Regions from separate parts of the Parapusillimonas sp. JC17 genome, predicted to be linked through region 2. Evidence: riboswitches for the same ligand, from Rfam matches in the RefSeq annotation. Region 2 holds a riboswitch; the other holds the start of a gene.
The links. Region 2 has a riboswitch for glycine ahead of gcvT (glycine cleavage system aminomethyltransferase GcvT). Riboswitches for the same ligand answer to the same signal wherever they lie in the genome.

Region 1 (6,492 bases), 2.2 Mb from region 2:
CAGGAATTCAGCAGCGAAATCCTGGTCGCCGTCATCGCCCCCGATCATCCCGCGTTCTCGAACGGCCGCAGCATGCTGCGCCAGGAGGAATTGCTCGATATCCGGCAAATCGTCGTGGCCGGCCGAGATGCCGACGAAACCGATCCCCGCGTCGTCGTGGCGCGGCAGATATGGAGAACCGACAATTACCTGGCCACGCTGAGCCTGGTACGGTCGGGACTGGGCTGGGCCTACCTGCCGCGCTCCCTGGTGCAGCCGCTCACCCAGAGCGGAACGCTGGTCGAGATCACTTTCGAGAACATCAGCAATCAGCTACAGCTGTGGGTGGATGTCGTCTGGTTGCGGGATCGACCCCTGGGGCTGGGCGCGCGCCGCTTCATCGAGCTGGTCAGGCAGGTACGGGGCCCGCGCCAGATCGGCGATTAGAGCCTGCATCAACCAGGGCCTAGGCGGCCTGCCGCGCCTCGGACGTGGGCGGGCCGGCTTTCATCGAGGGAGCTGGCTGCATGGCCGATGCAGGCAGCCCAAACACCTTGTCGAAAATCAGGCTGAACACGAAGGTATAGACCAGGAAAAATACGATGAAGCCCAGATCCAGCACGAATGCTTCCCACCAGGATACATTCAGCCACCATGCGAAAAAAGGCACGAACGCCACGATGAGGCCGCCTTCGAAGCCGATGGCGTGCGCCACGCGGCGCTTCACGCTGCGGCCCTTGATCGTCTGGCGGGATTCCCAGTGCTCGAAAAGCGCATTCCAGACAAGATTCCAGACCACCGCAATCAAGGATGCGGCAACGGCCGCGACGCCTGCATGGCCCGGTGCATGCCCGAGCATCGCCAGCGCGACGCTGGTCAGGATGACGGCGATGAGCTCATAAAGCGATACATAAACCACCTTGCGTTTGACGCCCTGCATGGTGCGACTCCATAAATACTTTGATTGAACCGAAAGAAATATACCTCCGCCTCAGCCCCGAAAAAAGTCAGCTTCTATCAGTTTTTCTGACATGTTGACCGTACCACGGGTTTATCCCCAATTGAGCTCTTTCCGGAATCCGGCTACGCTCTTGCTCGTCCATATAAAGATCATGCAGAAGAGTCCGGCCATCCATGCCGGCGCCGACGGAGCAACCGCCCCGGAAACTCTCAGGCCACAGGACTGCAACGGTCAGGACAATCTGGAGAGCGGCGCGTTGGGCGCCCACCGAAGGGGAACCCGGCAAGGGTGAAACTCTCAGGTAAACGGACAGATGGGGCGTCGCCGTCATTCGGCGGCGACCACATCTATCTGGAGCTCTCATGCACCATATCGCCATCATCGGCGCCGGCATCAGCGGCGTCACGTCCGCCTACGCCCTTGCCAAGCAAGGCCATGCGGTTACCGTCATCGATCGCCTGCGCTATTGCGCCATGGAAACGTCGTATGCCAATGGCGGCCAGCTATCGGCCTGCAACGCAGAAGTCTGGAACAGCACCTCGACCGTTCTGAAAGGAATGCGCTGGATGCTGCGCCGCGATGCCCCGCTGCTCGTCAACCCATCCCCAAGCTGGCACAAGTACTCATGGATGGCGGAGTTCGTCCGCCATATCGGCAATTACCGAGAGAACACGCTGCGTACGACACGACTCGCCATCGAAGCACGCCAGCATCTGTACAAGATGGCGGAAGACGAAGGCATAGACTTTGACCTGGAAACACGCGGCATCCTGCATGTGTTCCACGATCGGAAAAGCTTCGAAGCCGGTCGGCGGGTCAATGCGCTATTGCGCGAAGGCGGCCTCGAACGCCACGAAGTCACACCCGCCGAGGCGCGCGACATCGAACCCACGCTGACCACCGAATGCTATGGGGGCTTTTACACGCCCTCCGACGCCACGGGCGACATACACAAGTTCACGCGCGGATTGGCGCAGGCGTGCGAGCGCAAGGGCGTGCGCTTCCTGATGGACACGGAAGTCACCGATATCTCCGCCCTGGAGCAAGGCCATCGACTAACCATCAGGCAGGCATCCACCGAGCACCTGGACGCCGATGCCGTCATCGTCTGCGCCGGCACGGCCAGCCGGCGATTCGCCTCGATGCTGGGCGACCGTGTGAATATCTATCCGGTAAAGGGGTATTCCATCACGGTCAACCTTGAAGACGAGCAAAGCATCGCGGGGGCTCCCTGGGTCAGCCTGCTGGACGAAGAAGCCAAGATCGTGACCAGCCGCCTGGGGCGCAATCGCTTCCGGGTAGCGGGCACGGCGGAATTCAACGGCTACAACAAGGACATCCGCGCCGACCGGATACTGCCCCTGACCAATTGGGTCCACCGCCATTTTCCGCAGGTTGACACTTCACGCGTCATTCCTTGGACGGGACTGAGGCCCATGATGCCCGACATGATGCCGCGGGTGAAGGCGGGCAGACGGCCCGGGGTCTTCTACAATACGGGCCATGGGCACCTGGGCTGGACACTGTCGCCGATCACGGCGCAGATGCTGGTCGACGAGATCGCCCGCAGCGGCGCCAGAACCCAGGTCGCCGTGGCGGCCTGAACCCATGGAATATTTTATTTTGTAAGTCGTCCCGCGCACGGAAAATGGCGTAGTAAACTCTGCGCTCCACTTTCCGTGCCGAACACCATCATGCTCGATGAGCGCTTTTCCATTGCGCAGCTTTCGCGCCTATCGCCGCGAGGCAAATCGGCGGCCAACGACGACACTCACACCAATCCCTGCCTCAGCTGCGGAGCATGCTGCGCACACTTCAGGGTTTCCTTCTATTGCGGGGAAATCGCCGATGAGCGCGGCGGCATGGTCCCTCCCGAACTGGTCACGCAAGTGGGACCCCTGCGCGCCTGCATGAAAGGCACGGAATATGGCGGCAAGCGCTGCATCGCGCTGCGAGGAGAGCTCGGCCAGGACGGAATCCATTGCGCCATCTACGAGCAGCGCCCTTCGCCGTGCCGTGAATTTCCGGCTTGGCAAGAAGATGGTTCTCCCAACCCGGACTGCCAGCGCGTCCGCATGAAGATCGGCCTGCCGCCGCTGCCGGCCATCACAAAAGACGACGACCTCGACCCGGGAAATACGCCGCCCCGCCGTGGCGACGTCGCTGCCTGATCTGCCTTGGGGTCAGACCCATTTTCGGCCTGGGGTCAGACCCCATGCGGGGCCTGACCCCAAAATCAACGAACAAGCGGCAGCTCCCAATTTCGGCCTGGGGTCAGACCCCGTATGGGGTCTGACCCCAAAATCAATGAACAAGCGGCAGGCCCCATTTTCGGCCCGGGGTCAGACCCCGTACGGGGTCTGCCCCCCAGTTCAACGCTCCCAGGACGCCTCGGCCAGCACGGCCAGCGGCCCGGCCTTCCGGATGGGTGCGACGTGCTCGGGGTGTTTCACATACAAGGCGCCTGCGAAGGCCAGGGCGTTGACCGACACGTTGTGAGAATGCTCTTGCTTGCGTGGCACCAGGAGCATCCAGCCGTTCTGAACCAGCATGTTGCAAGGCGGCATCAGCCCTTCTTCGTCGGGCTCCAGGCCCAGCTTCGCGCACGCAAGACCGTAGGCGCCGGACATGCTGGCCGCAGACGCATCGATGTCCGCCGACCGCTGTGCCAGCACACGGGCGAACACGTGCCTGACCGGCAGGACGGCATGTTCTTCGAGCGCCAACTCGGGCGCGTCCGCCGACAGATGGGCGATCAGGGGATCCAGGCTGGCATTGCCGGGCGCCGCCGGCAGCCATTGCACATGCTTATGCCGCTGACTGGCGCCCGCCGGCCCGCCGCCGTTGTAGAAGCCGAGCCCTCCCGATTCCGACAGCAGGCTGGCCAGCACCCAGAAGTCCTCGTAAGCGAGCGGCTGCCGCTGCTCCGCGAATTCCCGACGCGCCAGGACGAGATGGCGATCGCATACCGGGAATTTATTCAGGATGGCGACATGGTGATCGCCGAAAGGCCCGACCGTCAATGCCGGTTCGGGCGACAGGAAGGGATTGAAATCCGGATCGCGCGGACCGCCCGGCATCGCGGGCTTGGCCACGTTCTTCGCCGCCAGCGAAGACAGCCACCGGACAATGAAAGGCAGGCCGCCGTCGGTGATCTCGACTTGTTCGGCCTGGATGGGCTGCAAGGCGCCCGATGCCAGCGCATCGGCCGCGCGTTCATCAACGGCCTTCATGAATGCAGTCGTCATGCTTTCCCCCTATTGCTCAATGCTCATCCGGGCATTGTAAAGGGTCAGCCCCTGCACCCGCATCGCCGGGGTCAGACCCCGTATGGGGTCTGACCCCAACGCAATGGCTCAAGAGTCCAACCCAGCCGTGCCCCGCATGGGTCAGACCCCGTATGGGGTCTGACCCCAACGCAATGGATCGAGGGTCCGATTCTGCTGTGGCCGGCCGGGGTCTGACCCCTAAACGAATTTCCCGGCCTGGAAATCGGAAAAGGCGTCCATCAGCTCTTGCTTGGTGTTCATCACGAACGGACCGTACTGCGCGATGGGCTCGTTCAAGGGCTTTCCGGCGATCAGCAGGACGCGCGCGGGGCCTTGCGCCTTGATGATGGCGCCGTCCGCCGCATCGTTGGCGAGTATGGCGATCTGATGCAGCGCTACCGGTTTGCCGGCCACCTCGACCGCGCCCCGGTAGACATAGATGAAAGCGTTGGCCTCAGGCGCGATGGACTGACGGAACTCGCCCGCAGCATCGAAATGGATGTCCAGGTATAGCGGTTCCGTTACTTCGCGCTGCATGGCGCCCTGTATGCCATGGCTGGCCCCCGCGATGATGCGCGCCTTCACGCCCTGCGCAGGAGCGACCTCCGGGATGGTCTCGCTTTGGATGTCCTTGTACCAGGGCTCGGCCATCTTGTTGTAGGACGGCAAGTTCAGCCACAGCTGAAACCCTTCCATGCTGCCCTCTTCCTGCTCGGGCAGCTCCGAATGAACGACGCCCCGGCCGGCGGTCATCCATTGGACGCCGCCGTTCTGAAGCAAGCCTTCGTTGCCCGCGCTGTCGCGATGGCGCATACGCCCCGCAATCATGTAGGTGATGGTTTCAAACCCCCGGTGAGGATGGTTGGGAAATCCCCCGATGTAGTCATCCGGATTGTCGGTGCCGAAATTATCGAGCATCAGGAAGGGGTCCAACCTCGTTTGCAGATCCTGGGTCAGGACGCGGGTCAGCTTGACCCCGGCGCCGTCTGACGTGGCCTGGCCGCGCAACGTACGCTCGACGAAACGGGGGCGCGACACGGTTTCTTGCAGGATTGGAATGGAAGCGACGGTATTCATGGTGTCCTCCAGCGAATGGAATGGGCGGCCGCCGCTATCGGAGACGGCCTTGAGAACGATGAATTCATTATAGGTAGCTTCAAAATTGCCGATAAGCCGTTAAATATGAAAGTCATCGTTCCAAAACCGTTACCAATCTTTTTATGATTTGTCATATATAGACTTTTTTCTGTCACAATCCGGCATTCATCATGACCGCGGAGTGCGCTCCAAGAGATCTTATGGCAGAAATATCAATAGACGGCGTCAGCAAACGTTACGGCGACGTCACGATCATCGATCGTCTCAACCTCAACGTCAGGCACGGAGAATTCTTCACCCTGCTCGGCCCCAGCGGCTGCGGAAAGACGACTCTACTGCGCATGATCGCCGGCTTCATCGTCCCTGACGAAGGCCGCCTTTTCCTTGACAAGCAGGACATTACGCGGCTACCCGCACACAAGCGCGAAACCGGCATGGTCTTCCAGGACTATGCCTTGTTCCCCGACAAGACCGTCTACGACAACGTGGCCTATGGCTTGCGGGTACGGAAGCTTTCCAGCCAGGCGATCGCCGGGAAAGTCGGCGACATCCTGGCGCGTGTCGAGCTCGGGCACCTGGCCAAGCGTTATCCGGGCGAGCTTTCCGGCGGGCAACGCCAGCGCGTGGCGCTGGCTCGGGCGCTGGTCATTGAACCCCGCGTCCTGCTCATGGACGAACCCTTGTCCAACCTGGATGCGAAACTGCGCATCCAGATGCGTGACGTCATCCGCCAGCTGCAGCAAGAGTCGAACATCACGGCCATTTTCGTGACGCACGACCAGGAAGAGGCATTGTCGATGTCGGACCGCATCGCGCTGTTGCGCAGCGGCAGGATAGACCAGCTGGATACGCCCGAGGGCCTGTACGCGGCCCCGGTCACTGCCTATGCGGCCGACTTCATCGGCGCAGCAAACCTGATCGACGTGCAGGGCCAGCAAGAGACAAACGGACACACCCTGGTTTCCATCGCCGGCGGCCGAGTCGCCGTTCCCGGAGCATCGTGCAGCGATGCCTGCCAGCTGGCGGCGCGGCCGGAGCACATCGGCGTCCACACCGACGCCGCGGACACGCGCGTTCCTGCGCAGGTGATCCACCGGCGCTATCTCGGCTTCAAGGCAACCTATGCCCTGCGCCTCGCGGACGGCAAGGTCATCAACGCCGACCTGCCGGCTGCCGGCGACCCGA
Region 2 (6,492 bases):
ACACCTTGCTCTTGGAACGCGAGCCGCGCCGCGCCAAGGTCATGGCTTCGGACGCGGCGGTGCCCTCGTCCAGCAGCGAAGCGTTGGCGATGTCCAGCCCGGTGAGGTCGGCCACCATGGTCTGGTAGTTCAGCAGGGCCTCGAGCCTGCCCTGGGAAATCTCGGGCTGGTATGGCGTATATGCCGTATACCAGGCGGGATTTTCCAGGATGTTGCGCAGGATGACGTTGGGTACGTGGTTACCGTAGTAACCCTGGCCGATGTAGTTGCGGAACATCTGATTCCGTCCCGCGATTTCCTTGAGTTCCGCCAGCGCATCCGCTTCGCTGCGCGCCGCCGGAAGCTTCAGCGCACCCCTTTTGAGGATGCTGTCCGGCACGACCTCGGCGATCAGCGAATGAAGGTCGGGCGCGCCGATGGCCTGCAGCATTCTTGCCTGATCGGCTGGAGACGGGCCCAGGTGCCTGGGGATGAAATCGGAATGGGGATCAAGTTCACGCAACATAGTCGACCTAAACAAAAACGGGTTCGCGGCGGGTAAATGCCATCAATCGTTGGAAATAGCCTGGTAGCCGGCGGCATCGAGCAAGCCGTCGATATCGGACATGTTCTCGGGCTTGAGCTTGTAGATCCAGGTATCGAAAGCCGCTTCGTTGATGAGGTTGGGCTGATCGTTCAGCGCCTCGTTGAATTCCACGATTTCGCCGTTCACCGGCGCGTAGATGTCGGAGGCGGCCTTGACCGACTCCACGACGCCGGCGGTTTCACCGGCCGTAAGCTGCGCGCCCGTGTTGACGTCGCCGACGAACACCAGGTCGCCCAGCTGATCCTGCGCGGTATCGGTGATGCCCACCAGCAGCAGGTCGCCTTCGGGCTTGACCCATTCGTGGGAGGATGTGTATTTGCGATCGGTGGGAAGAGTCATGTGTTACCCCGTTTGTATTGATATTAGTGTTTAGGAACTTGAATCAGGCAATCACTTTGCCGTTGCGTACGAAAGGCATTTTTACCACTTGGGCGGGCAGCCATTTGCCCCGGATCTCGACCTGGACCGCATCGCCGGGCTGCACGCCCACGGGGACCCGCGCCATGCCGATGGAAATCCCCATGGTCGGCGACATCGAACCGCTGGTGAGCTCGCCGTCTCCTTTGTCGCTGCGGATTTTCATGTGCCCGCGCATCACCCCGCGCTCCAGCAGCTTCACGCCGACCAGGCCGCGGTCGACTTCGGCGGCCTCGAGCGCATCGCGTCCGATGAAACCGCGGTCCGCATCCTTGAAAGATACCGTCCATGCCAGGCCCGAGACCAGCGGATTCACTTGCTCGTCCATTTCCTGGCCATACAGGTTCATGCCGGCTTCCAGGCGCAAGGTGTCGCGTGCGCCCAGACCGCAGGGGCGGACGCCGAGCGCGGCAAGGTCGCGCCACAGGGCTTCTGCCTGAGCGGCCGGAAGCACGATTTCGAAACCGTCTTCACCGGTGTAGCCCGTTCGGGCCACTAGCGCGCCGTCTGGCACCGCCACGCCGGTGAAGGGCTGGAGCTCGGCCGTTGCGGCCTTCCAGCCCGGACGAGCAGCCCATACCCGTTCGCGGGCATTGGGGCCTTGCACCGCCAGCATGGCGAGGTCGCGCCGGGGCAGCACCTGCACATCGAATCCTCCCGACCGGGCCACGTTCTGCATCCAGGCCACGTCCTTGTCGGCCGTGCCGGCGTTGACGACCACGCGCCAATCGTCAGGCCCAAAGAAATAGACGATCAGGTCGTCGATGACGCCGCCCTCGGGGTTCAGCATGCAGGAATACAGCGCCTTGCCCGGCACCGTCAGCTTTGCGACGTCGTTCGCAAGCAGGCGCTGCAGGTAGCCCTTGGCGCCTGCGCCTTTCACGTCGACATTCAGCATGTGCGAGACGTCGAACATGCCGGCATCCTGGCGCACGGCGTGGTGCTCCTCGAGCTGCGACCCATAGGACACGGGCATGTCCCAGCCACCGAAATCGACCATCTTGGCGCCGGATTCGATATGCACCGCATACAGGGGGGTTTGCTTTAGGGTAGAAGACATGGGGGCTCCGGTGACGGGAAAACGACTGATGGAAATACGACGTAAGCCAGCTAACACGCTGGCCGCATCGCCCTTCTGTCCTTTTGCCTGAGAGTTGGCCCCTGGTCAAGGGGTATTCACCTTCGGCGCCCGGCCGGCCAATATGCGGCGGCCTGAGTCTCTCCAGAATGCTGTCTTGCTTGGCCCGGGGTCAGACCCCGTACGGGGTCTGACCCCTGACGCAAAGGGGTCTGACCCCAGGCAAAGCAATACACGAGCGGTACGGGGTGCCTGAGCGATTCTGGGCGAATTGCGCCTTCGGCGGCCGGGGAAAAGCCGGCGCTCTCCCACTCGATGTGAACAGCAGCCCGTAAGAATAACTCGAAAGCGCCCTGAATTCAAAGCGGTTTCCGCTCTTCGTCAGCCGGCTGTTCGCCGTCCAGCAGCTTCATGTTATCCAGCAGCTTCAGCAGGTAATGCAGGGTATGGCTCATGTCGCTCAGGGAAAAGTCCGCCCCGGCGCTGCAGGACGTCCTGTCGGGCCAGGCGGACTTCGTCTGCGATCCGGGCATCGCCTTTCCCCATATCCGTACGAACAAGGTCAAGCTGCTGGGCATCGTCAGTGCCACGCGCTCACCCTTCTTCCCGGACGCTCCCACCGTGGGCGAATTGGGCTTCAAGGAAGCAGACCTGGATATCTGGTTCGGCATGTGGGCGCCCAAGGGCACACCGCCCGAAATCCTCGAGCGCTTGAACAAGGAATTGGCCAAGGCGCTGTCTGACAAGGATGTGGAAGAGCGCTATAACGGCCTGGGCGCGGAAACGAAAACGCTGGACTCCCGGCAGTTCCGCCAACTGCTGCTCGACGAGCGCAAGCTGCTTGCCGCCTTGATCGAAGAACAGAAAATCAACGTCGAATAGGCGATGACGCGCGGGCGTTCCGGACAGGAACCGAAGTCGCCCGCATCAACGGCACCGCCGCGGTCAGCCTGCCAGCGCCCGCCCGCAGGCCACCCCGGAGGCCCATGCCCACTGGAAGTTGTAGCCGCCCAGCCAGCCGGTGACGTCCACCGCTTCGCCGATGAAGTACAGACCCGGCACGCTGCGTGCCTCCATGGTTTTCTGGTTCAGGCCGCGCGTGTCCACGCCGCCGCGCATGACCTCGGCCTTCTTGTATCCGACCGTGCCGCTGGGCATGAGCGCCCAGTCATGGATGCGCGACGCGAGCCGGCGCAGCGTCTTGTCCGGCACATCGGCCAGTCTGCGCGTGGCCAGGTCCGGCGCGGCGGAATCCAGCGTCGCAAGCAGTTGTTCGGCCAGCCGCTTGGGCCACAGCCCGGCCAGCACCGTGCCAAGTTGCTGGCGGCTGCCGGGCTTCGCGTCCAGCAGCTCGCGCTCCAGATCCTGTGCATGAGCAAGATCGATATGTATGGTCTCGCCGGGGTTCCAGTAGCTGGAGATCTGCAGGATCGCCGGGCCGGACAGGCCGCGATGCGTAAAAAGCAGATCTTCGAGGAACACGGCCGGTGCCACGCCGCGCGCCCTGCCGGACGTTGCCTTGCCACCCTCCGGCTTGCTGCGCACGCATACTTCCAGCGCCACGCCGCTGAGCTCGGAAAACGGCGCCCATGATGCCGGATCGAAGGTCAGCGGAACCAGCGCGGGACGCGGCTCCACGACTTTCAGGCCGAACTGGCGGGCGATGCCCAGCGCGAAATCCGTGGCGCCCAGTTGCGGGATCGCCATGCCGCCCGTCGCCAGGACGAGCTGGCGAGCCTCGATGGGGCCCTGATCTGTAGCGAGGCGGAACCCGTCCGCCTCACGCTGGATTTCGCTCACTGCGCACGGCATGCGCCACGACACCTTGCCGGCCTCGCACTCGCGCCGCAGCATGTCGATGATGTCTTCGCTGGATTCATCGCAGAACAATTGGCCGCGATGCTTTTCATGCCAGGAAATGCCGTGCTTGCGGATCAGGTCGAGAAAGTCCCTGGGCGTGTAGGCAGACAATGCCGACCGGCAGAAATCGGGGTTTTGCGAAATGAAGTTGGCGGGCGTGGTGCCGATGTTGGTGAAATTGCAGCGCCCGCCACCCGAAATCCGGATTTTTTCAGCCAGCCGCCGCGCATGGTCGATCAGCACCACGCGCAGGCCGCGCTGGCCCGCGACGGCGGCGGCCATCATGCCTGCCGCCCCGGCGCCGATCACAGCGACGTCGAACATTGCGTTACGGCCCCCTAGCCTCGACAGACCCTAGTCTTCCTTGATGCAGTCGACGTAATAACGGCCCATGCCGTCCGGTCCCATATCCTGCGCCAGACCATGCACGTAGGTTTCGAAACCCGGGAACTTGGCATTGAATTCGCGGGCGAATTGCAGATAGTGGACGATGCGCTTGTTGAAACGCTCGCCCGGAATCAGCAAGGGGATGCCCGGCGGGTAAGGGGTAAGCAGCACGCCTGTTACGCGCCCTTCCAGTTCGTCGATGCTCACGCGTTCCGCTTCGCGGTGCGCCATCTTGGCGTAGGCGTCCGAAGGCTTCATGGCGGGGACCATGTCGCTCAGGTAGACCTCGGTCGTCAGCCGCGCCAGGTCGTACTTGCGATAGGCCTCGTGGATCTGCTGGCACAGGTCGCGCAGCCCCATTTTCTCGTAGCGAGGATGCTCCTTGCAGAAATCGGGCAGGATGCGCCACATGGGCTGGTTGCGATCGTAGTCGTCCTTGAACTGCTGCAAGGCCGTCAAGAGGGTGTTCCAGCGCCCCTTGGTGATGCCTATGGTGAACAGGATGAAAAACGAGTACAGGCCGGTCTTCTCAATCACGACGCCATGCTCGGCCAGATACTTGGACACCAGCGCGGCGGGTATCCCGGTTTCCGCGAAGGTTCCGGAAATATCCAGACCCGGCGTCACCACGGTGGCCTTGATCGGATCCAGCATGTTGAAGTCTTCGGCCAGGTCGCCAAAGCCGTGCCATTCGTCGCCCGACTGCAGCAACCAATCGTCGCGGTTCCCGATGCCGTCGGAGACCAGCCGGTTCGGACCCCATACCTTGAACCACCAGTCGTTCTTGCCGAACTCGGATTCCACCTTGCGCATTGCCCGGCGGAAATCCATGGCTTCGCTGATGCTTTCCTCGACCAGCGCCGTTCCGCCGGGAGGCTCCATCATTGCCGCCGCCACGTCACAGGACGCGATGATCGCGTACTGCGGCGATGTCGAGGTGTGCATGAGGTAGGCTTCATTGAACACATTGCGGTCCAGCCGGCGCGTCTCGGAATCCTGCACCGTGATCTGGGATGCCTGAGACAGCCCCGCCAGCAGCTTGTGCGTGGAGTGCGTCGCGAAGATCATGGCATCCGGGCTGCGCGGCCGGTTTTCGCCGATGGCGTGCATGTCTTTATAGAAGTCATGGAAAGCCGCGTGCGGCAGCCATGCCTCGTCGAAGTGCAGGGTGTCGATCTCCGAGCCCAGCTTTTCCTTGATCATCTCGACGTTGTAGATCACGCCGTCGTAAGTGCTTTGAGTGAGCGTCAGGATGCGGGGACGCTTGTCCTTTGCATTGCGGGCAAACGGATTGGCCTCGATCTTCTTGCGGATGTTCTCGGGATCGAATTCGTCCAGCGGGATGGGGCCGATGATGCCCAGGTGATTGCGGGTAGGCCGCAGGAACACCGGGATCGCGCCCGTCATGGTGATGGCGTGCAGAATGGATTTGTGGCAGTTGCGGTCCACCACGACGACGTCGTCCGATGCCACGTTGGCATGCCACACGATCTTGTTCGATGTGGACGTGCCGTTGGTCACAAAAAAGCAGTGGTCGGCGTGAAAAATGCGCGCGGCGTTGAGCTCGGATTCGGCGACGGGGCCGGTGTGGTCCAGCAACTGGCCCAGTTCGTCGACGGCATTGCAGACGTCGGCGCGCAGCATGTTCTCGCCGAAGAACTGGTGGAACATCTGCCCCACCGGGCTCTTCAGGAAAGCGACGCCGCCCGAATGCCCCGGGCAGTGCCAGGAATAGGAGCCATCGGACGCGTACTTCACGAGTTCACGGAAGAAGGGCGGTGCCAGGCCGTCCAGGTAGGCGCGCGCTTCGCGGATGATGTGCCGCGCCACGAACTCGGGCGTATCCTCGAACATATGGATGAAGCCGTGCAATTCCCGCAGGATATCGTTGGGAATGTGCTGCGACGTACGCGTTTCGCCGTACAGATAGATGGGAATTTCTTCGTTGCGGAAGCGCAGTTCGCCGATGAAGGAACGCAGGTTCTTGATGGCGTTGGCCACGTCTTCGGGCGAGTCGACGTCGAATTCCTCATCGTCGATGGACAGAATGAACGCACTGGCGCGGCTTTGCTGCTGCGCAAATGAGCTCAGGTCGCCATAGCTGGTAACACCCAGCACTTCGACGCCTTCGGCCTCGATCGCCGCCGCCAGTGCCCGGATGCCG

Region 1: linked by a shared signal. The riboswitch ahead of ACSBPU_RS07605 (D-amino acid dehydrogenase) and the one ahead of gcvT (glycine cleavage system aminomethyltransferase GcvT) in region 2 are both predicted to bind glycine.

What each region holds. Positions count from the first base shown of each region.
Region 1 covers NZ_CP197474.1:1,578,786-1,585,277, reverse strand. The annotation lists gene ACSBPU_RS07615 (LysR family transcriptional regulator) at 1-426, shown strand, start outside; gene ACSBPU_RS07610 (PACE efflux transporter) at 446-919, opposite strand; glycine riboswitch at 1,085-1,175, shown strand; glycine riboswitch at 1,176-1,263, shown strand; gene ACSBPU_RS07605 (D-amino acid dehydrogenase) at 1,303-2,544, shown strand; gene ACSBPU_RS07600 (YkgJ family cysteine cluster protein) at 2,620-3,111, shown strand; gene ACSBPU_RS07595 (phosphorylase) at 3,313-4,188, opposite strand; gene ACSBPU_RS07590 (pirin family protein) at 4,408-5,286, opposite strand; gene ACSBPU_RS07585 (ABC transporter ATP-binding protein) at 5,508-6,492, shown strand, end outside.
Region 2 covers NZ_CP197474.1:3,733,728-3,740,219, forward strand. The annotation lists gene gcvP (aminomethyl-transferring glycine dehydrogenase) at 1-505, opposite strand, end outside; gene gcvH (glycine cleavage system protein GcvH) at 548-925, opposite strand; gene gcvT (glycine cleavage system aminomethyltransferase GcvT) at 969-2,063, opposite strand; glycine riboswitch at 2,129-2,239, opposite strand; glycine riboswitch at 2,311-2,402, opposite strand; gene ACSBPU_RS18085 (Bug family tripartite tricarboxylate transporter substrate binding protein) at 2,535-2,963, shown strand; gene ACSBPU_RS18090 (NAD(P)/FAD-dependent oxidoreductase) at 3,027-4,265, opposite strand; gene ACSBPU_RS18095 (arginine/lysine/ornithine decarboxylase) at 4,296-6,492, opposite strand, start outside.